2 regions of the Conexibacter stalactiti genome follow, and region 2 is predicted to be linked to the other one. Evidence: riboswitches for the same ligand, from Rfam matches in the RefSeq annotation. Region 2 holds a riboswitch; the other holds the start of a gene.

Region 1 (7,109 bases), on a different contig from region 2:
GGCAAGTCGGCCGTCTACTTCGTCGCGACCGCGCTGCTGCGCGCGCAGGGCGCGGGGCCGACGCTGATCGTCTCGCCGCTGCTGGCGCTGATGCGCAATCAGATCGCCGGGGCGCAGCGGCTCGGTCTGCGTGCCCAGACGATCAACTCGACCAACCGCGACGCGTGGGACGACATCCGCGACGGACTCGCGCGTGACGAGATCGACCTCCTGCTGATCTCGCCAGAGCGGCTCAACAACCCGCGCTTCCGCGACGAGATGCTGCCGCTGTTCGCCGCCTCGGTGGGATTGCTCGTGATCGACGAGGCGCACTGCATCTCCGACTGGGGGCACGACTTCCGGCCCGACTACCGGCGCGTCAAGGACATGCTCGCGGCACTGCCGGAGGGCGTCTCCGTGCTCGGCACGACCGCGACGGCGAACGACCGCGTCGTCGCCGACGTGCTCGAACAGCTCGGAGCGGGAACCGGCGCGGGCGTCGCGGCCGGCCCAGCGACCGGCGCGGGTGCCGCGGGCAGCGCGGACGCCGCCGAGCCGCTGCGCTCCTACCGCGGACCGCTCGGGCGCAGCTCGCTGCGGCTGGAAGCGCTCGAGCTGCCGCGTCCGGCGGAGCGGCTCGCTTGGCTGGTCGAGCGACTGCCGGAGCTGCCCGGCTCCGGAATCGTCTACACGCTGACGAAGCGCGACGCGGAGCAGGTCGCGTCGTTCCTGACCGCGAACGGGATCTCAGCGCTCGCCTACAGCGGCGAGCAGGAGACCGAGCAGCGGATCGCCGCGGAGGAGAAGCTGCTGCGCAATGAGCTGAAGGCGCTCGTCGCGACCAGCGCGCTCGGCATGGGCTACGACAAGGCCGACCTCGAGTTCGTCGTGCACTACCAGGCACCTGGCTCGGTCGTCTCGTACTACCAGCAGGTCGGTCGTGCGGGGCGCGGCGTCGAGAGCGCCGAGGTGGTGCTGCTGCGCGGCAGCGAGGACAGGCGCATCCAGGACTTCTTCATCGAGCAGGCATTTCCGGCGCAGGAGAAGGTCACGGCAGTGCTCGCGGAGCTGTCGCAGGCGGCCGCGGAGGGGCAGGGGCGGACGAGCCGCGAGCTGATGGCCGTCGTCAACCTCGGGGCCGGGCGGATCGAGGCGATGTTGAAGATCCTCGACGTCGAGGGCGCGGTGAGGCGCGACGGCACGCGCTGGCATGCGGTCCCGGGAAGCGACTGGGAGTACGACGGGGAGCGCTACGCGCAGATCACCGCGTTGCGCCGCGCTGAGCAGGAGGCGATGGCGTCGTTCGGCACCGACGGCCGCTGCCTGATGCGCGCGCTCCAGGAGGAGCTGGACGACCCGGCGCCGGCCGACTGCGGTCGCTGCTCGGTCTGCGCCGGCCCGCGCTACGGGACGCCGCCGGCGCCGCGGCTGGTCGAACAGGCGCAGCGCCACCTGCGCTCGCGGCCGATCGTGCTGGAGCAGCGCAAGATGGCGCCAGACCCGGGCGGGACGATGCGCAAGATCCCGCCGGGCGCGCTCGTCGAACCGGGCTGGGCGCTGGCGCGGTTCGGCGACGGCGGTTGGTGGCCGGCGATCGAGCGCGGGCTCACCGCCGGGCGGCTCGACGACGAGGTCGCGGTCGCGCTCGCCGACGCGCTGCGCAGCGGCACCGGGGCCGGCGCGCGGGCGGACTGGGTCACGAGCGTGCCGTCAGTGCGCTACGGCGGCGTGGTCGAGCAGCTCGCCGAGGCGGTCGCGCGACAGCTCGGCGTGCCGCACGTGCGTCTGCTTCAGCGGCGTGAGGAGCGTCCGCCGCAGCGGGAGATGGCGAACGCCGCACAGCAGGCGGCGAACGTCCGCGGCGCCTTCACCGTGGTCGTGCCGCCGCCGCCCGGGACCGGGGTGCTGGTCGACGACCGCCGGCTGTCCGGCTTCACGCTCGCGATGACCGGCGGCCAGCTGCGCAAGGCCGGGGCCGACGCGATCGTGCCGCTGGCGCTTGCGACGCTCGTCTGAGGCGACGCTGGCGAACTCGCACAGCGGCACGCGATCGGCGGCCGGGGCGACGCGCCCCGGCCTGTTTTCAGCGCGAGCCGAAGTCGGTCGTGTACGTCGCGCCGGAGCGGGCGACCGCGGCCGAGGCGTTGACGGGGATGCCGCGCGCGATGCCGATGCCGATCGCGCGGAAGCGGCCGTTGAGGATGTTGGCGCGGTGGCCGGGACTGCGCATCCAGCTGCGGACGATCGTGATCGGCTCCGCCAGGCTGCCGCTGCCCCAGGCCAGGTTCTCGCCGACGGCCCAGCCGCCGCGCGGCGCGTAGCGAGCCCGCTTGATGCGCTCGACGAAGGTGACGTTGCCCGGAGCCGTGTGGTCGAAGAAGCGGCGAGCGACCATGTCGGACGAGTGACCCCGGGCGGCGCGAGCCAGCGCGTCGTTGGCATGCAGCGGACGCAGCCCGTGAGCGGCGCGCTCGCGGTTGAGCAGGCAGAGCGTCGCGTCGTGCGCGGCGGTCGCGTTCTCGGCGGGGGTCGTGTGGACGTTCGCGCAGCTCGACGCGGCGTTCGCGCCGGCAGCAGCGCAGAGGAGGGCGACGACCGCGGCCAACACGGCGGCCGCGACAGGGATGCGGATCCCGGTGAAGCGTTGCAACGCAACTCCTTGGCATTCGAGCGCCCGCACCTGGCTCGAATGCCTCGTTCGTTCGGCAACCCGGCTGGCTCCTTGGTCTGACCTGGAGTCCCGTGGCTTTGCGTCCCGCTCTCACGAGCGGTTTGCCTTTTCGAGTGGCGAGCTGCGGTTTCGACACCGACGATACCCGCCGTGTCTAGCGCTGACGCGCCTGTCCGCGTTTCTGGACCGCGCTCAGAGGTCGCTGGGCGCCGCTCACACGCGACGCGCGATGCCCGGATAGACGACCACGAGGCCGTCTTCGTCGAGCTCCAGCTCGGCGCTGAAACCGGACGGCTGGCTGAAGCGGACGACGCCCGTCCGCACGTGCTCGTAGCGCTGCTCGTCGACGTGGATCGCGAGGTCGGGTACCGACACCCAGGCCATCGTGAAGTTCCGCTCACCGGGCTCGCGATCGAGCAGGTGACGGCGCACGGGCATCAGGTTCGTCAGCGGGCAGAGGCCGAGGTCGCAGTCCAACGTGGCCGCGTCGAGCGGCGCATCCTCCGGCAGGCCGGGCGCGGCGAGCGCGACCGCCCCCTCCGCCTCGGCCGAGCAGCGCCAACCGCCGTCCTCGCCGCGCAGCAGGTCGACCGAACGGCGCCAGCCCTCGCCGGCCGCCGCGACCCGCAGATGCCGCGTCACGAAGCCCGGGCCGGTCGCGTCGAGCGCGTAGTCGAGCCGATACGGCACCTGGAAGTCGCCGAGCTGCGTGCCGGTCGCGCGCAGGCCGTCCGCGCCGATCTCGACCCGCGCCGACTCGGCCGTCCACTCCTCGAGTCCGCGCCACAACACCATCCGCCGCACCATCGGACGATCATCCCAGGGCCGGGGCGGGCGGGCGGCAGCGAGCGGGCGCCGGCAGCGAGCGGGCGGCAGCGGACGGGCGCGGGCAGCGAGTGGCGCGGCGCGGCGCGCTCAGCGCGAACCGAAGTCCGTCGTGTACGTCGCGCCGCTGCGCGCGGCGGCGGAGGAGGCGGTGGCGACGGGGACGCCGCGGGCTATCCCGATCCCGATCGCGCGGAAGCGGCGGTCGAGCACGTTCGCGCGATGCTCGGGACTGTGCATCCAGCCGCGCACGACGACGATCGGCAGCGCCGGGTCGCCCATCCCCCAGGCGAGGTTCTCGCCGAGCTTCGCGGCCGTTCCAGGGCTGTAGCGCGCGCGGCGGATCCGGTCGGCGAACGTGATCTCGCCGGGCGAGGTGTGGGAGAAGAATCGCCGCCGCACCATGTCGCCCGAATGGCCGCGAGCGGCGCGAACGAGCGCGGGGTCGCTGCGCAGCGAGGGCAGGCCGCGCGCGGTCCGTTCGCGGTTGAGCAGACAGAGGACGGCCGCCGTTGCGCGCTCGGGATCGTCGATCGGGGAGAGCCGCGCGTCCGCGCATTCGCGCTGGGCGGCGGACGCCGCAGCGACGGCCGCGCCGACGGGCCCGGCGGGCGCCGTCGCCCCGGCGGGTGCCGTCGCCCCGGCGGGTGCCGTCGCCCCGGTAGGCACCGTCGCCCCCGCAGGCGCCGGCAGCAGCAGGAACGCAGCCAGCAGCAGCGCTGGCGCACACCGCGGGAGAGGACGGATCGATGGCACGCGGCGCAGTCTCGGCCGTGCGCGGGCAGAGGGGAAACCGGGAGATCCCGCGATCGGCCCGGACGGACGCGCCGCGACCCCGGGCGCGTGCGTCGACACGACCACGGCACGACCCTAGCCAGCGCCAGCGGGCCTGATGTGACCGTTCTGTGGCCGCACGCGGGCGACGGTGGCGCGACGCGCCGGGACGCGATGGTGCGACGGCTCGGCAGGGCGCTGCGGCGGAAGGCCGCGCGACGATGCGCCGGCTCAGCAGGCGATGCGGGCGATGCGGCGGGCCTTCGGCGCCGTCGTCGCGCCGTCGGCGACGAGCTTGTAGGCGAGCCTCGTCGTCACGGTGCGCCCGTCGGGCGCGCGCAGGCTCAGCTCCAGCCGCACCGCCACGCTGCGGCGCGGGGTCGCGCGCAGCTGGCGCAGCACGGCCGCCGGGATCGTCAGCTTCGTCGCCTGCCGTCTGCCGGCGGCCAGCGCCACCTTGCGCTGCGTCGCGATCGTGCGGGCGCGGCGGCCGTTGACCCCCGGGCCCGACAGCTGCACCAGCTTCGCGCTGCCGCGCAGCGCGACGGCGTTGCGGTTGAGCAGCGTCAGCGTCACGCCGCGCGCGCGGCGGGCGACCCGCAACGTGCGGCCCTTGACGACCGGCTGCGGCGCGACCAGCGCGCCCGGTCTCACGACCGGCGGATCGACCACAGGCGGATTGACGACCGGCGGATCGACCACAGGCGGATTGACGACCGGCGGATCGACGACCGGCGGATCCTCTCTTCTTCTGTTCGGATCCGGGTCCGGCTCCTCTCTTCTTCTGTCCGGATCGTCCGCGGGCGCGACGACGATCGTGCTGCCGGCCGTCGTTCTGGCGCCGAACTGGTCGGTCGCCGTGACGCTCACGCTGTAGGTCCCGGCGACGGCGTAGGTGTGCGAGACCGCCGTGCCGGCGACCGGCGCGCTGCTGTCGCCGAAGTTCCAGGTCAGCTGAGGCGTCGGGGCGAAGGTCGAAACGGCTGTGGCGGAGAACGCGGCGGCGACGCCGACCGTCCCCGTCGCCGGCACCACTGGCCCGGTGAGCCGCGGGGCGGTCACCTGGAAGCCGGCGGCGGTGATCGCGCCGCTGCCGTCGAGATCGGAGGAACGCCATGCCGCGAGCTGGTCCCCGTTCGCCGAGCGGGCGAGCGTGGGTGCCGACAATGCGACGCCGACCGGAGCGGTCGCGAGCGTGTGGGGAGTCAGCCAGCCGCTCGCGTCGCGGCCGGCGGTGAGGACCGCGTGCTGGTCGGCGTCGAAGTCGTTGATCGCCCACGCCGCGCGTGAGCCGTTCAGCCGCACGCCCGTCACGACCTCTGCCGGCGCCGGCGTGAAGAGGCTCTGCGGGTCTGCCTGCCAGCTGCCGTCCTCCCAGCGCCGCGTCACCAGATCGCCGCTCGAGGCCTCGTTCCAGACGACGGTCGAGGGGCCGCCGTCCTCGTCCTGGCCGACCGCGCCGATCGGCACGCAGGCCGAGACGACGTCGTCGCTGAGGTCGGCGACCGTCCACGTGCCGTTGCGCAGGATCGCGCCCATCAATCTCGTCGCACCGACCGTGAACCACGCCGCGACGGCATTGCCGTCGCCGTCGCCGGCCAGCTCCACGGCGGTCAGCGCGTCGTCGGAGACGAAGCCGTCGATGTCCTCGTCGCCGCTCCAGTCGCCGGCGACGAGCCGGCTCTCCTGCACGCGCCAGCGTTCGTCGACGAGCTTCGCCGCCGTCCACGCGACCGCGCCGCTGCCGTCGTCGGCGATCCGCACGCGCGGCGGCGCCTCGTCGCGCACGGTGAAGTCGGCGGGCTCGGAGACCGTCTCGGCGGCCGACCAGCCGCTGGCGCTGCCGTGCGCCGCGCGCACCGACACGGTGCCGGAATCGGGATCGACCTCGAGCCACGCGACGATCGCCGTGCCGGCCTCGTTCGCGCGCAGCTCCAGCTGCGTCGCCGGCTGACCGACGAGCGGGAAGTCGTGCGGTGTCTCCCACGTGCCCGCGTCGTAGGCGGCGACGCGGGTCTCATACGAGTCGACGCCGTTGCCCTCGCTCCACGCCAGCAGCGCGTCGCCGTCGGCGGCGACGTCGAGCGACGGCCGCTCCACGACGGGTGCCTCGGCGAGCGTCTGCGACGCGCTCCAGGCGCCGCCGGCCGGGCGGGTGGCGGTCAGCAGTCTCTGCTCGCCGAGCTCCCCGCTGGTCCACGCCGCGATCGCGTCGCCGTCTCCGTCGAGGCCGATGACCGGGCCGTTGCCGTCGGTCGGCACCGACGCCACGGGAGCCGGATCGACCCAGTCGGCGGCCGGCGCGGCCGGCGCGAGCAGCGTGAGCACGCCGCTCGCCAGGACGAGCGCGAGCGCGCCGCGACGACGCGGGCCGTCGGCGTGCGAGCGGCGGTGGGGGAGCAGTGCGCGGCGCATCGTCAGAGACACAGAGTAGGCAACGTGCGCGCCGATGCGCCAGCACGTGGTCAGCATGGGGAACGCGGGAGTACGCGAAATCCCTCGTCGCGCAGACGGCTTGCGCCTCGGTGTCAGCGGCCGTCGTCGCGCGTGCCGGCTCGTATCGTGTGCGGCGTGACCGCGCTGCGCGTGCTGATCGCCGACGACGAGGTGCTGCTCAGCGCCGGCCTCGCGCGGCTGCTGAACGACGCGGGAATGGAGGTCGTCGCGCAGGTCGCGAGCGCCGACCGGATCGTGCCTGAAGTCGCCGCGCTCGCTCCCGATGTGGCGATCTGCGACGTGCAGATGCCGCCCGGCGGCACCGACGACGGCCTGCGTGCGGCGATCACGGTGCGGCGCGACCATCCCGGCACCGCCGTGCTGGTGCTCTCGAACTTCCTCGAAGAGCGCTACCCGCTCGACC
Region 2 (19,849 bases):
ACGTTGTGAATCACGCCCGATCTGTCGACGCTGACGTCGGTTCTGTCGAGCTGCAGGTTGCGCGGCGGCATCGTCCGCATGTCGGGGTAGAGCGTGGTCGCGGCCTGGGCGGCGGCGGGCACGGCCAGCGCGACGCCGGCAAGCAGGATGATGAGGAATGAGCGCATTTTGGATCTCTGACAGTGAATCCGACACACCGCTTTGTCAAGCGGTAGGCGGTGAGGTGCGAGAGTTCGCTAGCGGTCCTTGCGCAAACGCGCAGGTACGCGCCGCCCCGCGATCGTGCTGACCCAGGCCAGCCCGGGGCCGGGATCGCGCATGTTCAGCACGCCGACCTCGCCGGCTCCGAACCACGGCCGCACCAGCTGCGCGGCGAGCGCCGGCCGCCGCCACGCCGGCACCTCGCGCAGCAGGCCCCTGCAGACGCGCACGTCGATGTCCGGCACCACGATCCGCACGCCCTCGCGCGGCGTCGGCGCCGGGCCGAGCGGCCGGCCGGCGAGCGCCGCGACCAGCCGCGGCGTCGCCTCGGCACCGCAGGCGTCGCCGAGCCCCCACTGCGCGGGCATCCGCACATTGACCTCCAGGAACCAGCGCTCGCCGGTGACGGCGTGGCGCTTCGTCTCGACGCCGGCGACGCCGACGAAGCCGGCTTCGTCGAGCACGCGTCTGGCCAGCGCGGTCGTCTCGACCAGCGGCGAGGAGACGCCGAGCGCCGTCGCTCCGAAGCCGCGCGGGTACTGACGCAGCTTGCGACAGCCGAACGCGACCGGGTAGCTGCCGTCGGCGAGCCGCACGAGGATCGCCTCCTCGACATCGTCGTCACCGCCCGGGATGTACTGCGACAGCAGCATCCCGAGACCGTCGGCGAGCGGCTGGGCGAGCAGCTCGCGCGCCTTCGCGGCCTCCTCCACCAGGAAGGTGCGCTCCTCCCCGTACCTCATCCGCCACTCGTGCGACAGGATCGGCTTCACGACGCACGGCCACGGCGCCTGCGCGAGCGCCGCCTCGAGCTCGGCGGCGTCGTGGATGCTCGTCGTCCACGGCACGTTGACGCCGGCGCGGCGCGCGATCGCGTCAGCCGTCTGCTTGTCCATCAGCGCGAGGTGGCTGCTGCCGCGCGCACGCTCGAACGCGAGCAGGTTGGCCGGCAGCTCGTCGCGCGCCTTGACGAGCAGCTCGCTGCCGCGGTCGGTCGCGGGCAGCACGACCGTCTCGCCGCTGCTCGTCGCGATGCTGCGCAGCGCCGCCAGCCAGCCGGCGCCGCCGTCGAACGGCTCGACGACCGACTCGACGCCGCGGCTGCGCGTCTCCCACGAGTGGCCCGGCTCCGTCACGACCGTCACGCGTCCCCCGCGCGCGACCATGCGGCGCGTGACCGCCAGACCCGCGCTGTGCGGTTCCAGCACGACCACGTGGGGCCAGGGGACCGGCGGAGGGGCAGCGGGGGCGCTCATCATCTGATCGGACATCCGGGGTTTGGCGGCGGGAGTCTAGGGCAGCGTCAGCGGCTGCGCCATTGCTCGAAAACCCCGTGGAGCAGGAAAAAGAGCGTCAACGCGCCCGGCGCACGAGGCGCCGGATCTGCTCTTGGCGCGTCGGCGGCATGCGGCGGACCGCCTCGCGCGCCGCGTAGCGCAGGTGCTTGGGCGCACGCCACAGGCGGATCGCCGGCCACTGGCGGCCGCGCGGATAGAGCGTGCACCACAGCAGCGGGCGGTCGCTGTCGGCCAGTCGCTGCTTGTACTCGCTGGTGCCACCGCCGAGGTCGCCGTGCAGGACCCCGTCGGCGGCGCCCTGCTCCAGCGCGACGAGCATCGCCTTGTTGCCGGGCCACACGTGCGCCCAGGCGGGATCGAAGCCGCCGCTCCAGAAGGCCATCGTGTCACCGGCGCGCAGCGCCAGCTCGGCGCCGATCGGCCCCGTCGGCGCCTCCAGCAGCACGACGCCGATGCGCTCGTCGGGCAGCGCGCTGGTCGCCTCGGCGATGATGCGGCCCGACTCGGCGGGGACGGCCGAGCCGCCCTGCTCGTCCCAACGCTGGTGGTGGAGCCGCATCAACGTCTCGACGGCCGCCGGCTCGCGCGTGACGCGCGTCTGAACCTGCTCCTCGGTGAGCCGTCTGTCAGCCCGGCGCGTTTGCTTGCGGTAGCCCTTGCCACGGCGCGCGAACCAGCCGTCGAAGTCGCCGCCGACCTCGATCCACGGCGCCTCCATCTCGACGTCGCGGCGCTGCTGGGGCTTCAGGCGGCCCGGCCACGCGGCGCGCAGCAGCGCCGGCCACGGGTCGTCGCGATCGACCCCCTCGAAGACGACCGCGGCCGGCGGCGGGTCGAGCGTCTCGAGCGCCTGCGCCAGCGGGCGCGCGACGGCCTGCTCGGTGCCGGCGCGCGCGAGCACGCCGATGCGGTGCGAGAAGCCGGCGGCCAGCAGGCGGTACTCGGCGAGGCCGAAGCGGCCGACCTGGGCGAAGAAGGGCGCGACGGCGACCAGCTCGCCGTCGTCGTGGACCAGCACGACGCGCAGCCGCGTCTCGCCCGTGCGTCCCTCGCGCCACCACGCGAGCATCCACGCCGGCGCGCAGAAGGGCCGCCCGTGCGCGACCGCCAACGCGTCCCAGGCTTCGAGATGGGGCGCGAGCGCGGCCGGGTCGTCGATCACCTGGGTGCTGAGCACTCCGGATAGTATGCCGGCGCGTGTCCGCGAATCGCATCGTCTCCCTCCAGACCACGAGCGAGCGCGGCGGCGCCGAGTACGCCAACGCCGATCTGCTCGAAGCGCTGCGCCAACGCGGCCACGACGTGCTCCTGCTGACGAACGTGCCGGACATCGCGGCCAAGACGCAGGTGCCGGTGCAGGCGATCGACCTCGGCCCGAAGCTGTCGCGCCGCAGCATCCGCCGCGTCGCGCTGGAGACGCCGCGCACGCTGTGGCGGATCGCGCGAGCGCTGCGCGCCGCGGGACCCGTCGGCGTCACCTTCGTCCACTTCAAGAAGGAGCAGCTGCTCGTCGCGCTGCTGCCGAGACGGCTGACCGGCGAGATCGTGTGGGCCGAGTGGGGGCCGGTGCCGCCGAACCTGCGCAGCGGGATCCCGCGCCGGCTGTACGCGCTGGCCGCGCGGCGAGCGCGCGCGATCATGGCCGTCTCCGAGGGGACGCGGCAGACGGTGATCGACGCCGGCGTGCCGGCCGAGAAGGTCGTCGTGGTGCCGAACCTCGTCGACGTCGACGAGGTCGAGTTCGACGCCGCCGCGCGCGAGCGGCTGCGCGCGGAGTGGGGCGCCGGCGAGCAGACGACGGTCTTCGGCTGCATCTCGCGCTTCCAGGTCCGCAAGCGCAACGACGTCGTGATCGACGCGATGGAGCACCTCGACGGCGACGTGCTGATGGTGCTCGCGGGCGAGGGCGACCAGGAGCCGGCGCTGCGCGAGCGCGCCGCGCCGTTCGGCGACCGCGTCCGCTTCGCGCCGAACGTGCGCGGCCACGTCGAGGCGTTCCTGTCGGCCTGTGACGCGCTCGTCTTCGCGCCCAGCCCGACCGAGGGCGCGCCGCGCGTGATCGTGATGGCGCAGCTCGTCGGGGTGCCGGTGATCGCGACCGACCCAGAGGGAGCGCTCGGCCTGATCCCGCCCGGTGGCGGCACGATCGTCTCGCCCTCGCACGACCCCGCCGCGCTCGCGGCGGCGCTCGCGGAGTACCGCGACGATCCAGAGCGGCGCCGCCGCGAAGGCACGACCGGCCGCGCCGAGATGCGCGCCTCGCACGATCCCGAGCGGACGCTGCAGGCCGTCGAGCGCGCCTTCGGGCTGCGGTCCTAGCCGGACGCGCGGCGCTCGTCGCGCCGCGCCCGGACGGTTGCCGGCCTACTCGCCGCCGGCGGGGTGGACGGTGACCGTCCACTCCCACGTCGACGGCGCCGACAGCTCCTTCGCCGCCAGCGCGAACTCCAGTTCGTCGCCGGCTCTGACCGGCCGGCTCTCGACGCGCAGCAGCGGCCCGCCCCAGTGCGTGTACGGGTCGGCCGGGCTGGAGCTGATCGCAAGCTCGTCGTCGAAGGCGGCGGTGAAGTAGACGACGAAGCCGTCGAGGACCCCGTCGCTGACGACCTTCCGCCGCCACGAGATCTGCTGCGGCAGGTCGGCGGTCGTGGCGGTGTGCAGGTCGACCGAGACGACCGCCTCGGTCGCCGTCAGGAACTGCTCGAACGGGAAGGGCCGCAGCACGGTGTAGTGGTAGGACTGCGGCTCTCTGCGCGCGAACGGCTCGAGCGCGCGGAAGTCGATCCCGTGCAGTCTCTGCTGCCACGCGTACGGACGCCGCGCGCCGTCTCTGACCTGCACCGGCTCGATGTAGAGCGCCAGTCTCGCGGGCAGGATCAGGCCGCCCGGCTTGAGCACTCTGTCGCGCAGCTCGCCGACGTTCTCGACGACGCGCTCGTCGAACAGCGCCTCGCCGATCTGCTCGTGGACGATCACGTCGACCTTCTCCGGCAGCTCGAACTCGCTGCTGTGCATGCGGTGCAGCTGGACGTTGTCGATGTCGTTGTCGGCGGCGACCGCCTCGGCCGCGTCGGCCATCGGGCCGTGCTCGATCGCGTGCACCTGTCTGGCGCCGGCGCGCGCGGAGAAGAAGGCGAGCACGCCCGAGCCGGTGCCGAGGTCGACGACGACGTCGCCGTCTCTGACGTGCTTCTCGATCGCGGCGTGGTAGGTGTCGACGCGGATCGGGTCGCCCAGCATGTGGTCGTGCTGAGCCATCCCGCCGAAGAGGTTGCGGTTGCGCAGCGAGTAGACGAGTCTGCGGACGCGGTCGTTGCGCGCCGCCGCCTCGTAGGTCTTGCCGAGCAGGCTGCGCGCGGCCGCCTTCGCTCTGGCCGCGTGGTCGTTCGTCCGTGTCGGCGCCATGGCGCCGGATCGTAGCGCGTCGTCAGGCGTCCGACGAGGCGCGCGATATCCGTCTGCGCAGGTCGCGCAGGCGGTCGCTCTGCTCGTCGTCGAGCACGCGCTTGGCGAAGTCGCGCAGCTCGCGCGAGGCGACCATCGGCGCCACGCGCGCGAGGGTCAGCGGCAGCCGCCGGCCGGGCAGCAGCAACAGGCTCCAGGCGACCGGGTCGCTGCCGTCGGCGAAGCGCAGCTTGTACGGCTGCTCGCCGGGACCGAGGTTGAGGCGCTGGTCGCCGCGCTCGAAGCACTCCTCCAGCGCGTCGAGGATCCCCAGCATCGCGGGACGCAGGCGCGCGTGGCGCTCGTCCCAGCCGCCGTTGCAGTAGACGACCTCGCCGCCGGCCTCGCCGAACAGCTGCGCCGAGATCGGCTCGCCGTCGAGCTCCAGCACCCGCAGGCGGAAGCGACCGCTGTCGAGCAGCTCGCGCCCGACCTGCACGAACAGCTCCTGCTGGCTGGCGACGTCCGAGAGGCTCGACGAGCCGCGCCCCTCCCAGCGGCCGAGGTGCAGTCTCAGGAAGCTGGCGACGTCGTCGGCGAGCGTCTCCTGGGTCGCGGCGCGCGAGATCCCGCCGGCTCTGGCGAAGTCGCGTCGCATCCGCCGCATCTGGCCGCGGAAGTTCGAGCTCTTGGAGGCGAGCCAGGCGTCGAACGAGCCGGCCGCGAGCGAGACGGTCGGCCGGCCCTGGACCCAGTACTGGCGCAGCACGGGGCGGACGCGGCCGGGCCACTGCAGGCGCAGCGCGGTCGGCCACTGCGTTGCGACCGGCATCCCCTCCAGCGCGATCGCGTCCGGGCGCGGCGTCGCCTCGGCGAGCACGCCCGCGGCGGCGGCCGCGACCTCCCACTCGCGCCCGGGGACGGCGAGCGGGCTGATCTCCGGCGTCGCGCCGGTCAGCAGGCGGTAGTCGACGCGGCCGCGCGGCGGCTGCTCGGTGCAGAACGGCACGAGTCCGACGAGCGCGCCCTTCTCGCGCACGGCGACGACGCGCGGCACCGTCTCCGGTGCGCGCAGGTTGCGCCACTCCGCCAGCACCCAGCCCGGGGCGGCGAGCGGCATCCGCATCGCGACCGCGAGCGCGTCCCACTCCGCCGTCAGCGCGTCGAGCGCGGCGTCGTCGGTGAGCAGCTCTGCGTCGAGCTGACCGGACTCGCGTGCCGCTCTCTCGAGGCCAGACACCCCTGGCACCCTACGCGACGGCGTCGTCGGCCGGGGCAGAGCCGCGCAGCGAGCGCAGCTCGTCGAGCTTGACGACGCGCAGCGCGAAGAGGCCGCCGACGTAGACGAGCAGGCCGATCAGCCCGGCCGGGAAGAGCCCGAGGAAGGCGGTCAGCTCCATCGCGCCGACCATCACCGCGGTGACCGCGACGACACGCGCGATCCGCCATGGGACGATCGGCAGCCGCAGCGCGAGCAGCGCCGTGCCGAGCATCAGCACCATCGTCAGCCACTCGGTCGAGACGGTCGCCCACGCCGAGCCGTAGGCGCCGTGCGCGGGGATCAGCAGCAGGTTGAGGCCGACGTTGGCGAGCGCGCCGATGCCCGAGTAGAGCGCCAGCCGCCAGTGCAGGTTCAGCAGCGGCGCGAGGAAGCCGGCCATCGTGCCGTAACAGATCGAGACGAAGGCGATCATCAGAATCGGCAGCAAGCCGGCGGTGCGCGCGAACTCCGGCCCGTACAGCAGCTCGACGATCTCGTCCGAGAGCGCGACGGTGACGGCGAGGATCGGCAGCGAGATCACCGCCATGTAGTCGGCGCAGATCTGCACCAGCCGCCGCACGCGCGCGGGATCGCTGCGGTGGACGGCCGACAGCACTGGGAAGAACGACGACATCAGCGCCGCCGGCAGGAACATCAGCGGCGTGAGGAAGCGGTAGGCGGCACCGTAGATGCCGGCCTCGTCGGGGCCTGAGATCTGCAGCAGCAGGACGGCGTCGATCTGGTAGTAGACGGTGATCAGCACGCTCGCGATCCCGAGCGGGATCGCCGTGCGGCTGAGCTGGCCCCACAGCTTGCGACCCTCGCGCCAGGCGATGTGCGCGTAGCGGCGCGTCGTCCAGATCTGCAGCCCGGAGATGATCGCAAGCACCACGACGTAGGCGATCGCGAACGCCACGACGGTCGCGCCGGTGAGATAGAAGGCGAGGCAGACGCCGAGCCAGATGAAGCTCTGCAGCACGCTGAAGGAGAGCGCGAGCCCGGAGCGCAGGCGCGACTGGAAGACCGCCATCAGCGCGTTGGCGCCGGTCGAGAAGATCGTGAAGCAGAGGATCCAGCCGACCAGGTGGCCGTCGCGGTGGTTGTCGAGGAAGATCGGGATCGAGGCGGCGCAGATGATCGCCGCGATCAGCGACAGCATCCCGCGCGCGCCGGCGAGCGCGCCCAGCCACTCGGCCTCGCGCTCGGGCTCGGCCGACATCTTCTGCATCGCGACCGTCGTGAAGCCGAGGTCGGTCAGCGCCGCGAAGATCCCGACGTAGGCGCCGACGGCGCTCCAGACGCCGAAGCCGTCGGGGTCGAGCGTGCGTGCCGCGAGCGACACGGTGATGACGCTGATCGGCATCGAGATGCCCCGTGCGATCAGCTGGATGACGACGTTGGAGGCGATGCGCTGGCCGCCGGCAGCACCGGCCTCTCCGGCAGCGCCCCCGTGCAGCAGGCGCCGCGGGAGCGCTCGAAGCTGACCGATCATGTGTGGAATACTCTCGCACCCTTGCGCACTCTCGTCGTCCTGCCCTTTTCGCTCCGGGCCGAGGGAGGAGCTGCCGAACGCTGCGCGATCGGTCTGCTTCGCGGTCTCTTGGAGCTTGGCGTCGACTGTCAGGCGCTCGTCGCGGAGACGCGCGACGTCGTCGACGACGCCCCACCGGCCGATCTGCCGGTGGAGGTCATGCAGTTCGAGCACCCGTCGCTGCTGCGCACGCGCGCGCAGCGGTTCATAAAGCCGCACGACCTGTTCGCGCATACGCCCTTCCTCGGCCGCGTGCGGCAGCTCGCGCGCGAGGCCGACGTCGTCCACTGCGTCGGCCTCCAGAGCGCGACGCTGATCCCGCGGATCGACCGTCCGGCGCTGGCCCAGATCGACTGCGACTCCAAGCGCGACCGCGACATCGGCAGGCCGTGGACGGCGAACGGCAAGACCGCGATCGAGCTGCGCCGCGCCGAGCGGCGCGTCTTCCGCCAGGCCGACTGGCTGCTTGCCAGCTCCGACGAGGTCGCGCGCGACTTCCGCCACCGCGCTCCCGCCGGCACCCACATCGCCGTCGGCCCGCTCGCGCTCGATCCGCGGCACTACGAGGGGCGCGCGCCGCTGGAGCAGCCGGTCGCGGGCTTGATCGGGACGGCCGAGTGGCCGCCGACCGCCAACGCCGTCGAACGGCTGCTGCGCGACGTCTGGCCGCTCGTGCTGCGTGACCGGCCCGGCGCGCGCCTGCGTCTCGCCGGCCACGGGATGGTGCGCGAGACCTTCGCGCACCTGCCGGACCTGCCCGGCATCGAGTGGTGCGGACGCGTCGACTCGGCGACCGACTTCCTGCGCGGGCTGGGGCTGCTGCTGTACCCGCTCGGTCGCGGCAGCGGCGCGAAGATCAAGGTGCTGGAGGCGCTCGCGCTCGGCCTCCCGGTCGTGACGACGCCCGACGGCGCGGAGGGGGTCATGGGCCGCGGCGGGCTGACCGTCGAGACCGACGACGCGCGTCTGGCCGGCGCGGCCGTGACGCTGCTCGACGACGTGCAGGTGCGCCGCGCCGCCGGGGAGGCCGCCTACCGCACCTTCGTCGAGCACCACGCGCCGGCGCCGGCCGCTGCGCCGGTGCTCGACCTCTACCGGCGCATGGTCGCCTGAGCGGGTGGGTCGCGTCGTGCTCGCCGCACTCGTGCTCGGAGCTTTGGCGTTCATCGCCGGCAGCATCGGCGGCGACGGCCGCGCCCCGGCACCGGTCGTGCTGCCGGCGGTGCCGGCGAGCGCGCCGCCGCTGAACGTCGGCCTCGTCGCCAACTCGCTCGGCGTGCGTGGCAACCACCGCGCCGCCGAGCAGGCGCGCGTGCGCACCGCCGGGGTTCGCTGGATCCGCGAGGAGCTGCCGTGGAACATGGTCGAGCCGTGGCGCGGCGCACGCCGCTGGCAGCGGACCGACGAGCTGTTCGTCTCCGCCGCGCGGCGCGGTCTGCGCGTGCTGCCGCTGCTGCTCGGCTCGCCCCGCTGGGCGGCCGGCGACGATCTCTCGCTGCCGGCAAACCCCGACGACTTCGGCGCCTTCGCCGCGCGCGCTGCCGCCCGCTACGGCCCCGGCGGCAGCTTCTGGCGCGCCCACCCGCGGCTCGACGCGCGCCTGGCCCCGGTCTGGTTCGAGCTGTGGAACGAGCCGTACCTGGAGGCGTTCTCAGTCGGCGGCGTCGACCCGGCGCGCTACGGCCGGATGGTGCGGTCGGCGCTGACGGCGGGCCGCGGCGCCAATCCGCGCGTCAGATGGCTGATGGCGGCCGACCTCGTCTACGAGACGCCCGACGGCACGCGCGCCGACTGGCTCGACGCGCTGATGGCTGACGACCCCGGGCTGCTCGCCAGCGTCGACGGCTTCGCCGTCCATCCCTACAGCTTCTTCGCGCCCGGCGAGGAGGACGACACCTCGCCGCCGTTCCGCTTCGCCCGCGTCGGCACGATCGCCGACGAGCTGGCCGCGCGCGGCGCCTCGCGCCAGCCGCTGTGGATCACCGAGCTGGGCTGGAGCACCTGCGACCGGCGCCCCGACTGCGTCGACGAGCACGAGCAGGCACGCCGGCTCGCGCTCGCCTTCACGCAGGTCCGCACGACGTACGCACGGCGGGTGCGGGCGCTGTTCGTCTATCACCTGCGCGACTTCCCCAACCGCGCCGAGAGCGACCGCGAGGCCCACTACGGGCTGCTGCGCACCAACGGCTCGCGCAAGCCGGCGTGGTCGATCGTGCGGGCGGCGGCGCAGGCCGCGTCGCGATAGCGCCGCGCGCGGGCGGGTTCGGTTCGCGCTAGGTGGCCGGGACGGCCACGAAGTTCCAGATCGGCTCCGGGAAGACCGCCTCGAAGCCGTCGCGCGTGTACGGGCCGGTGCCCTCGAAGTCGAAGATCCGCAGGCCGGCGCCGTCGAGCAGGTCCCACAGCTCGCCCGGCTTGGAGCCGTACAGGTCGGCGCCGCCCATGCCGTGCTCGAACAGCACGTACGGCTTGTGGCGCGTGAGCGTCTCGGCGGCGCCGCGCATCACCAGCAGCTCCGCGCCCTCGACGTCGATCTTGATCAGCGACGGGACGTAGCCATCCGGCAGCGCGTCGTCGAGCTTCTCCAGCTTGACGGGGATCCGCTCGACCTCCTGCGCGTCGGCCGGCAGGTCGGCGCGGCGGCGCAGGCCGCTGTAGGCCGGCGCGTTGAGGACGTGCGTGAACTCGGCCTCGCCGGCGGCGTCGGACGCGGCCGCTCTGCGCACGTCGACGCCGGGAAAGCGCGCGACGAGGTCGGCGTTGAGGCCGGGGATCGGCTCGTAGGCGATGTGTCTGCCCAGCGGCGCGACCTTGACGATCGTCTCCAGCGTGGCGCCCTCGTTGGCGCCGACGTCGATCGCGTTGGAGTTCGTCCGCAGCAGCGACGACAGCAGCAGGTGCATCGCGTGCTCGTCGCGCAGCTCGCGTCGCCAGGCGGGATCGAACGCCGAGCGCGCCTCGCGCACTCTCGCGACGAACTCGCGCGCCTGCTCCTCACGGCCGCTGCGGATGACGGCGGCGCGCGCCCCGCGCTTGACGGCGGAGAGGCCGGATTCGATCGGAGAGCCCATGATGGCGGCGGATGGTAGTACAGGCGTCCGGCGCATCGCTACCGGCCGGCCGGTCGACCGCGTACGATTTCCGGATGCGTCGCCCTTCCTCGCTTGGTCGCAATGGCTGAAGCAGCCTCCCCCTTGGCCGAGACCGAGAGCGGTCGCGACGAGCGCGACACGCTCGCGACGGCGCTGCGCGTGCTGCGTCGCCGCTGGCTGATCGTCGTCGGCGTCGTGATCGTCTGCATGGCGGCCGCCGGCGCCCGCTACGCCAGCACGACGAAGAGCTACGAGGCGACCGCGAACGTCGCGTTCGACGTCTCTTCCCTGCCTGACGCGGCGCTGCAGGTCAGCCGCGGCAGCGGCGATCCCGAGCGCGACGCCGCCACGAACGTGCTCGTCGCATCCTCCTCGCAGGTCGCCGAGCTGGTCAGAAGAGAGCTGAGATCGCCGGCCGACCCGCAGACGCTGCTGAGCGCGATCGACGTCGAGGCGGCGCCGAACGCGAACGTGCTCGACATCACCGCCAGCACCAGCGACGCGGTCTACTCGGCGAAGCTGGCCAACTCGTTCGCAGATCAGTACATCGAGTTCGAGACGGCGTCGCAGCTGTCGGCGATCGACGCCGCCGAGAGAGACCTGCAGACGCAGATCGACGCGCTGCCGGTCAACTCGCCCGATCGCGCCACGCTCGAGCAGTCGCTGCAGCGCCTCAACGGCCTGCGCGCGGTCGCGACCAGCGGCTCGCAGGTGATCGGCCGCGCCAGCCCGCCGGGCTCGCCGTCGGGCTCCAGCCTGCCGCGCACGCTCGTGCTCGGCGCGATCCTCGGCCTCGCGCTGGCGCTCGCGATCGTCTTCCTGCTGGAGTCGCTCGACCGCCGCGTCACCTCGATCGAGGAGCTCGAGCGCGAGTACCGCCTGCCGGCGCTGGCGGCCGTGCCGCAGGACAGCTTCAAGCCCCACCGCGGCGCCGTCCGCGACGCGCAGCTGGAGCCGTATCGGATCCTGCGCAGCGCGCTCGACTTCGCCGCGGTCACGCGTGAGCTCGACACGCTGCTGGTGACGAGCGCGATCTCGGCCGAGGGCAAGACGACCGTCGCCGTCGAGTTGGCGCATGCGATCGCGCTGACCGGCCGCAACGTCGCGCTCGTCGAGTTCGACCTGCGCCGCCCGACGCTCGCGAAGCGCTTCGGGCTCGACCCGCGCGAGGGCGTCACGAGCGTGCTGACCGGCCAGGAGGACCTTCAGGACGCGCTCGTGCGGCCGCTGCACGACCTGCCGAACCTCGCCGTGCTGCCCGCCGGCCAGCTGCCGCCCAACCCCTCCGAGCTGCTCGGCGCGCCGAACGTCGCCGAGCTGCTGGAGGAGCTGGCCCACAGCGAGGGCACGGTGATCGTCGACGCGCCGCCGCTGAACCCGGTCGCCGACGCGCAAGTGCTGCTCAACAACCCCGCGATCGACGGCACGATCATCGTCGCGCGCGCCGGTCACACGACGCGCGACGACGTCCGCCGCGCCGCCGGCACGCTCGCCCGCCACGTGCTGCAGCCGGTCGGCATCGTCGTCACCGGCATCCGCGACGGCGGCCGCTCCGCCTACGCCGCCGCCGGCCCCGGCCAGGCGGTCTTCGAGCCGGCGCGCGAGAAGAGAGCGTCGCGGGGGCGCCGCACCCGGCCGTAACCCTCGCGCATGGCCGCGCGACGCCCTCAGATTCGTTCCGCAGCGAGCATCCAGTCCGGGCTGCTGGCGGCCGGCATCACGATCGCGGCCGGCGCGATCGCGCTCGTCGGCGCGCGCAGATTCGGACTCGTCGGCGTCGGTGCGCCGCTGCTGCTCGTCGGCGCCGTCCTGCTGCTGCTGCGGCCGGTCGCCGCGGTCGCGACCGTCGGCGCCGTGACGATCTTGCTGGAGGGACCGGCCTCCGACGCGCCCGGCCAGCGTCTCTACGAGCAGGTCTTCGCGTCGCTGACGCCGCTCGACCTGTTGGTCGCGGTCGCCGCGATGGCGGTGCTAGTCGACGCCGCGCGCAGCCGCCGGCCGCTGCGGCTGCCGGCGGCGCTGGCGCTGCCGTTCGGGCTCGCGCTGCTGGCGATGGCGGCCGGCGTCGTGACCGCGACGGGCGTCGGGGTCGGGCCCAGAGACGCGCTGCTGGCGTTGCGCATCCCCTTCCTCGTGCTGCTGCTGGCGACGCTCGTCGTCAACCTCGGACTTGACCGCGAGCAGGCGACCAAGCTCGTCGTCGGGCTGCTCGCGCTCGCGATCGTGAAGGCGATCCTCGGCGTGCTGCTGGTCGCCTCCGGCGGCGGGACGCAGATCGAGGGCGAGACGACGATGACCTACTACGAGCCGACCGCCAACTGGCTCGTGCTCGTCGCGCTGCTGGGGCTGATCGCGGCGCTGCTGGGCCGCACGAGACTGCCGACGTGGGCGCTGCTGGGGCTGCCGCTGCTGATCGCCTCGCTGGTGCTCTCCTACCGCCGCTCGTTCTGGATCGCGGCGGTGCTCGGGCTGGTGCTGGTGCTGCTGCTGGCGACCACGCCGAGCGGCCGGCGAATGCTGCTGCCAGTCGGCCTGCTCGTCGCCGCGGCGGTGTGGGTGCTCGGCTCGGTCGGCTTTCAGGCCCAGACGCCCCTGGCCAGACGCGTCGAGTCGTTGGCGCCGGCCAGACTCCAGGCGAACAAGGAGGACCGCTACCGCCTGGATGAGCGGGCCAACGTCGTCGAGGAGCTGCGCGACCATCCGATCACCGGGCTCGGCGTCGAGGTGCCGTGGAGAGCCCGCGCGCGGGCGCTGCCGCTGGAGCACGAAGGGGGGCGCGACTACGTCCACTTCGCGGCGTTGTGGTGGTGGCTGAAGCTGGGGATTCTCGGAGCGGTCGCCTACGTCGCGCTGCTGCTGAGCGCGCTGCTGCTTGCGTGGCGCAGCTGGCGGCGCAACGAGACGCCGGTGCCGCGCTGGTTCGGGCTCGCCTCGTTCGCGGCGGTGATCGGGCTGGCGGTGATGGAGACGACCGCGTCGTTCACCGGCGTCGACACGCGCTTCAGCATTCTCTTCGGGCTCCAGCTCGGGCTGCTGGCGCTGTTCGCGCAGCCGCTGCGCGGGCGCGGCGAGGGATAGGCTGCCCGCCGTGCGGGTGCTCTCGATCGGCAATCTCTATCCGCCGCATTTCGCCGGCGGCTACGAGATCCTCAACCGCGGCGTCGTCGAGGATCTGCGCGCCCGCGGCCACGAGGTGCGCGTGCTCGTCAGCGACCGTCGCACCGGCGGTCGCGGCCCTGACGACCCCGACGTCCACCGCACGCTGCGCTCCTACTGGGAGGACGAGGAGGGCGTCGTGCGGCGCGGTCCGCTGCGCCGCCTCGCGCTGGAGCGCGCCAACGCGGCGACGCTGCGCCACCACCTGCGCACGCTGCAGCCCGAGCTGGTCACATGGTGGGGGATGGGCGGCCTCTCGCTGTCGCTGATCGAGCAGGTGCGGCGCGCCGGGATCCCCGCCGTCGCGGTCTTGATGGACGATTGGCCTGAGTACGCGCCGGCGACCGACGGGTGGCTGCGCCAGTTCGCGACGCGGCCGCGGCTGGGGCGCGTCGCCGAGCGCCTCACCGGCCTGCCGACGCGGATCGACTACGCCCACGCGGCGACGTACGTCTTCATCTCGCGGTCGCTGCTCGAGCGGCTGCCGCCGATCGGCCCGGGCCGGGTCGTCCACCCGGGCATCGACAAGCTGTTCCTCGATCCGCGCCCCGCGCCGACGGAGTGGGGCGGCCGGCTGCTGTCGATCGGCCGCATCGACCCGCGCAAGGGGGTCGGGACCGCGATCCAGGCGCTCGCCGAGCTGCCCGAGGCGCGCCTGACGGTCGCGGGCGACGGCCCGGCCGGCTTCCTCGGCGAGCTGAGAGCGCTCGCGCAGCGCGCCGGCGTCGCCGCGCGCGTCGACTGGATCGGCCCGCGCGGCCGCGCCGAGCTGCCCGACCTCTTCGCATCCCACGACGCCGTCCTCTTCCCGGTCGTGTGGGAGGAGCCGTGGGGGCTGGTGCCGCTGGAGGCGATGGGGATCGGCCGACCGGTCGTCGCGACCGGCCGCGGGGGCTCCGGCGAGTACCTGCGCGACGGCGAGAACTGTCTGCTGCACCGGCCCGAGCAGCCCGGGGAGCTGGCGCGGCAGGTGCGGCGGCTGGCCGGTGACGACGCGCTGCGCGAGCGGCTGCGGGCCGGCGGGCTCGAGACTGCTGGCCACTTCACCGAGCGCCGCTTCCACGACGAGCTGGCGGGGCTGTTCGAAACGGTCGCGAACGCAAGAACGCCGCCCCGGTGAGGGAGCGGCGTTCCTGGACCTGCGGTGAAGCAGCGGCGGGCGTGCCCGCCGCTCGAGGGACCTAGTTGGCCGCCAGCAGCGACTTGACCTCGTTGGTGTAGTCGCCCTTCGCCGTGTTGTTGTCCTTCAGCGCGCCGAAGTAGTGCTCGCGGCCGCTGGTCGCGCCGCTGGCACGCTGATCGTGCGCCTGGTAGAGGTAGAACTCGCGCAGGCGGCTGCCGTAGCGCGACTTCATGTTGTTGATCGTCGAGCGCAGCGTCGACGCGGCGGACGAGTACGTCATGCACTTGTCGTAGCCGTAGTTGTCGTCGAGGCAGCGGCCGTTGTCGGTCGCGAGGCCCCACTCGGTGATGTAGAGCGGGAGCTTCGGGGAGCCTCTGGCCTCGGTGTACTGGATCGTCTGGTCCAGACGGGTCTGCCAGTCGGGACCGTACGGGTGGATCGTCCAGCCGGAGACGTAGCTGCCGAGATCGGGGACCGCGGCGAACATGTTGTTGACCCAGTAGCTGCCGGCGCCCGAGGGCTCGCCGATCGCGATCAGGCCGATGCCGGTGTTGGCCGCCTTGATCGACTGGGCGGCCTCCTTGGCGCGCACCGCGTAGTCCTTCGCGCGCTGCTGGTAGGAGGCGATCTGGCCGAAGCCGCCCTTGCCGTACGTGTCGGAGAACTGGTACGAGTAGCTCGTCTCGTTGCCGAACTCGATCTCCGTCGGGCGGACGGACGTCGGGTAGCTCTTGCCCTGCCAGAAGGTCCCGTTGGGGCCGAACTCCTTGGCCCAGGTGCCGAGGTTCTGCGCCTCGGAGCTGGACGGGATGCGGCCGTAGAAGCTCGCCAGCAGGAGCGGACGGATGCCGTTGCGGGCGTACAGGTCGATCGTCGAGCGCATGCTCGAGGCAGACGTGCCGATCGTGAACTCCAGGCGCGCGGTCTTGGCGCCGAGGTTCTTGATGAAGTCGTACTCGTAGGTCAGCGCCGAGCCGGCGACGAGGCCCATCGAGAAGCTGCCGTTGCTGGTCGGCGGCGTCGTCGGGTTCGTCGGGGTGGTGGGGTTGGTCGGGTTCGTCGGCGTCGTCGGGTTGGTCGGGGTGGTGCTGTCAGCAGGGTACGTTATGGAAACTTCCGGCGCCCAGGAGCTGCCCTCGACGGCGGTGCGCACGCTGTAGCGCACGGTCTTGCCGGGAACGACGGCGGGCGTCGTGGAGGTTCCGCTGACGGCCGAGTACTGGTCGGCAGCGCCCGGGACCTTGCTGACGAAGACGTACGTGCCGACGTCGCCGACCTTGTTCCAGCGGACGGTGTTGCCCGACGTCGAGAGGGCCGGGGCGGCCTTCGTGTCGACGCTGGGGGTCGTCGGCGTGGTCGGGTTCGTCGGCGTCGTGGGGTTCGTCGGCGTCGTCGGCTCGGTCGGAGTCGTCGGTGTCGACGGGTACGTGACCGAGACCTCCTTGGCCCACGCGCTGCCGTTGACGGAGGCGCGGACGCTGTAGCGGACGGTCTTGCCGGGGACGGCCGGCGGGGTGATCGAGGTGCCGCTGACGACGCTGTACTTGTCGGCGGTGCCGAGCACCTTCGTGACGAACACGTAGGAGTTCGTGCTGCCGACGGCGTTCCACTTCAGCGTCGTGCCGCTGACGGTGATCGTCGGGGCGGCGACGGTGGCGGCCGCGGTCTTGGCGCGACGGCCGAGCTTGGCGAGGTTGCGCTGCGCTCTGGCGAGGCGGGTGCCGGCCTTCTGCAGCGCGCCGCGCTGCTTGGCGCAGGCTCTGCTCTTGGCGCCCTTGCGGCGCTCGCAGGCCTTCGTCTTCTTCGCAGCAGAGACGACGGCGCGGTCAGCGACCTTGTAGGCCTTCGACGCCTTGCGCAGCGCCGGGGACGTCTGCGCGGCGGAGGCCTGGGCAGCGACGACGGACGAGCAGCAGATCGCCAGCAGGGCGACGAGCAGCAAGCGCAGCGACAGCCGCGCTCGTATGGGGGAAGCGAGCATCGGTCTCCTTCGGAAGCTGGGCGATCTCGTTGAGACCCCTGGCTTTGCGGACCCACCTCACGGTGGGGGTGCCTTTATCGGGATGTGCACGTTGCTCGACTCCGAGCCGAGCAAGACCGCTCCGACCTGTGGTGCGGTCCGGCCTCACAGTAACCGTCGGATCGACCCGCGTCAGACATCAGGCGCATGGCCACTTCTGGACGCATGTCCGGTGAGCCGCACCTCCCGAGTGGCACCTCCGCCGTCGTCGTCATTTCCGCCGCGGGCGATTTCAAGCGAACGCGAGCGTTTTTGCACTGGATTGCTGAACTTTGCTTCTCGCCCGTCCCGTCGGGGATCGCGCGCATTCCGCGACGGCATGACGCGGTAGCCTGTGCGGCCGTGTCAGGAACGAGCGCATCTCCGCAGTCCGCCGTCGTCGTGACGGGCGGCGCCGGCTTCATCGGCTCCAATCTGGTCGATTCCTTGTTGGCGCGCGGCCACCGCGTCGTCGTGCTCGACAACCTCTCGACCGGACGCCGCGACAACCTCACCGAGGCGCTCGAACGGGGTGCCGAGCTGCACGAGATCGACGTCACCGACGCCGCGGCGGTCTCAGAGCTGCTGCTGCGCGAGCGTCCGCGTGCCGTTTTCCACCTCGCCGCGCAGATCGACGTGCGCCGCTCCGTCGACGATCCCGCCGCCGACGCGCGCGTCAACGTCGAGGGGACGGTCAACGTGCTGAGCGCCGCGCATGCGGCTGGCGTCGGCCGCGTCGTCTACTCCGCGACCGGCGGCGCCGTCTACGGCGAGGCGGAGACGATCCCGACGCCCGAGGAGGCGCCGGCGCTGCCGCTCTCCCCGTACGGCCAGTCGAAGCTCTCCGGTGAGGGCTATTGCGCGCTGTTCGCGCGGCTGCACGGCCTCTCGACCGTCGCGCTGCGCTACTCCAACGTCTACGGCCCGCGTCAGGACCCGCTCGGCGAGGGCGGCGTGATCGCGATCTTCTGCGGCGCCTTCGCTCACGGCCGCACGCCGACGATCTACGGCGACGGCGAGCAGACGCGCGACTACCTCTACGTCGAGGACGTCGTCGCGGCCAACCTGCTGGCGGCCGACGGCGACGTGACCGGCTGCTTCAACGTCGCCACCGGCGTCGAGACCTCGGTGCTGGACCTCGTCGCCGCCTTCCGCGGGCTCGACGGCGGCGAGGGCTTCGCGCCGGTCCATGCGCCGGCGCGCGCCGGCGAGGTGGTGCGCAGCTGCCTCGACGCGACCCGCGCTCGTGCCGCGCTCGGCTGGGAGCCGAGCGTCGACCTCGCCGCGGGGCTCTCGCGCACGCTGGCCTTCCAGGCCGCCGTCGCGTAGACGACGCGCCGGCGTCCGCCGCCGCGCGCTGAGGCCCGCCTACGCCGACACGAGCGGCTCGATCGCCTCGATCGAGTAGCGCTGTTCGGCAAGCGCGCGGCCGCGCCGGCCCAGCTGCTCGTCACCGTCGCGCAGCTGCGCGGCCAGCGCGGCCGCGAACGCCTCCGCGCCATCGGCCAGGCGGCAGTGCTCGCCGTCGCGGACCGCCAGCCCGGCGGCGGCGTGAGCAGTCGCGACGATCGGCAGCCCGTAGGCGAGCGCCTCGACGAACTTCAGCGGCGAGCCACCGCCCTGCAGGAGCGGCACGACCGCGACCGAGACGTCGGCGTAGGCGTCGGCGATGTCGTCGACGAAGCCGACCGTCTCGACGCGCTCGTCGGGCGAGGCGGGACCGTCGAGGCCGGCGCCGACCAGCCGCAGCCGCGCCTCGGGGACCTGCTCCCACAGCCGCGGCAGCACCTCGTCGAGCAGGAAGCGCAGGCCGTTGCGGTTGGGCTCGTAGCCGAAGTTGGCGACGAAGACGATCCGCCGCGCCGCCGGCGCCGGCTCCACCGGCACGATCCGCGCCACGTCGACGACGTTGGGCACGACGCGCACGCGCGCGGCCGGGGCCAGCTCCAGCGAGCCGCGTTCGTCGGCCTCGCTGACCATCCACGTCTCGTCGGCGCGCAGCAGCAGCCTGCGCTCGAAGGCCGCGAGCGCCTGTTCGCTGCCGACGCCGGGCGCGTCGAGCGTGTGACGGAAGCTCGATTCGAGGTTCGACGCGCTGTAGACGAGCGTTCGCGCGCGCGGCAGCGGGAACATCGCGGCGCCGGCCGTCGGCCCGTCGGCGATCACGCGCGCCCGCGCGCCGCCGTCGCCGCGCGCGCCGCCGTGCGCGGCGTCCTCGCGGGCGGCGAACCGCTCGGCCGCCGCGACCAGCTCAGGCGAGACGCCGCGCGCGAAGTCGTTCGGAACTCCGCGCGCGCGGGCACGCGCGTACGCGAGCGCGCGCCCGAGGCCGCGCGACGGCTGCACCGGATGCAGCTCGATCCCGGGGATCGCGCGGAAGGCGGCGTCGGGCTCGGCCGCGCCGAACTGCGCGTAGACGAGCATCAGCCGGCCGGAGGTCGCGGCGAGCGCGCGCGCGATGCCGTAGGTGCGCACGGCGCGGCCGGACTCGCGGACCGGCGTGTGGGTCGTGACGAGGACGTCGCTCACAGCGCCGCCACCGCCTCCCCGATCTCGGCCAGCCGCGCCTCCCAGGAGTGGGCGGCGGCCGCGCGCGAGCGCTCGGCCCGCGCCTGCGCGCCGTCGTCGGCGAGCGCGCGCTCCAGGGCTTCCGCGAGACCCGCGGCGTCGCGCGCGGTCGCGACCTCGGCGACGTCGGCGAGCGCCGGCAGCGGCGTCGCGACGACCGGCAGCCCAGCCGCCAGGTACTCGTAGACCTTCATCGGGAAGACGCTCCCTGTCAGCTCGTTGATGGCGTACGGGAT

Evidence for each region. Region 2 has a riboswitch for cyclic di-GMP ahead of R7226_RS18595 (hypothetical protein). Riboswitches for the same ligand answer to the same signal wherever they lie in the genome.
Region 1: another riboswitch for cyclic di-GMP. It lies ahead of R7226_RS29115 (CAP domain-containing protein); the one in region 2 lies ahead of R7226_RS18595 (hypothetical protein).

Annotation. Positions count from the first base shown of each region.
Region 1 is NZ_JAWSTH010000143.1:5,819-12,927, forward strand. It holds gene R7226_RS29110 (RecQ family ATP-dependent DNA helicase) at 1-1,995, shown strand, start outside; gene R7226_RS29115 (CAP domain-containing protein) at 2,063-2,629, opposite strand; cyclic di-GMP riboswitch class I at 2,681-2,766, opposite strand; gene R7226_RS29120 (putative glycolipid-binding domain-containing protein) at 2,864-3,445, opposite strand; gene R7226_RS29125 (CAP domain-containing protein) at 3,566-4,231, opposite strand; gene R7226_RS29130 (PKD domain-containing protein) at 4,481-6,664, opposite strand; gene R7226_RS29135 (response regulator transcription factor) at 6,830-7,109, shown strand, end outside.
Region 2 is NZ_JAWSTH010000053.1:20,105-39,953, forward strand. It holds gene R7226_RS18530 (LamG-like jellyroll fold domain-containing protein) at 1-167, opposite strand, end outside; gene R7226_RS18535 (hypothetical protein) at 237-1,457, opposite strand; gene R7226_RS18540 (GNAT family N-acetyltransferase) at 1,555-2,676, opposite strand; gene R7226_RS18545 (glycosyltransferase family 4 protein) at 2,697-3,818, shown strand; gene R7226_RS18550 (50S ribosomal protein L11 methyltransferase) at 3,864-4,904, opposite strand; gene R7226_RS18555 (GNAT family N-acetyltransferase) at 4,927-6,123, opposite strand; gene R7226_RS18560 (flippase) at 6,134-7,636, opposite strand; gene R7226_RS18565 (glycosyltransferase) at 7,745-8,788, shown strand; gene R7226_RS18570 (glycoside hydrolase family 5 protein) at 8,805-9,920, shown strand; gene R7226_RS18575 (FkbM family methyltransferase) at 9,949-10,746, opposite strand; gene R7226_RS18580 (polysaccharide biosynthesis tyrosine autokinase) at 10,870-12,408, shown strand; gene R7226_RS18585 (O-antigen ligase family protein) at 12,418-13,845, shown strand; gene R7226_RS18590 (glycosyltransferase family 4 protein) at 13,856-15,043, shown strand; gene R7226_RS18595 (hypothetical protein) at 15,105-17,027, opposite strand; cyclic di-GMP riboswitch class I at 17,036-17,110, opposite strand; gene R7226_RS18600 (NAD-dependent epimerase/dehydratase family protein) at 17,409-18,374, shown strand; gene R7226_RS18605 (glycosyltransferase) at 18,414-19,574, opposite strand; gene R7226_RS18610 (glycosyltransferase) at 19,571-19,849, opposite strand, start outside.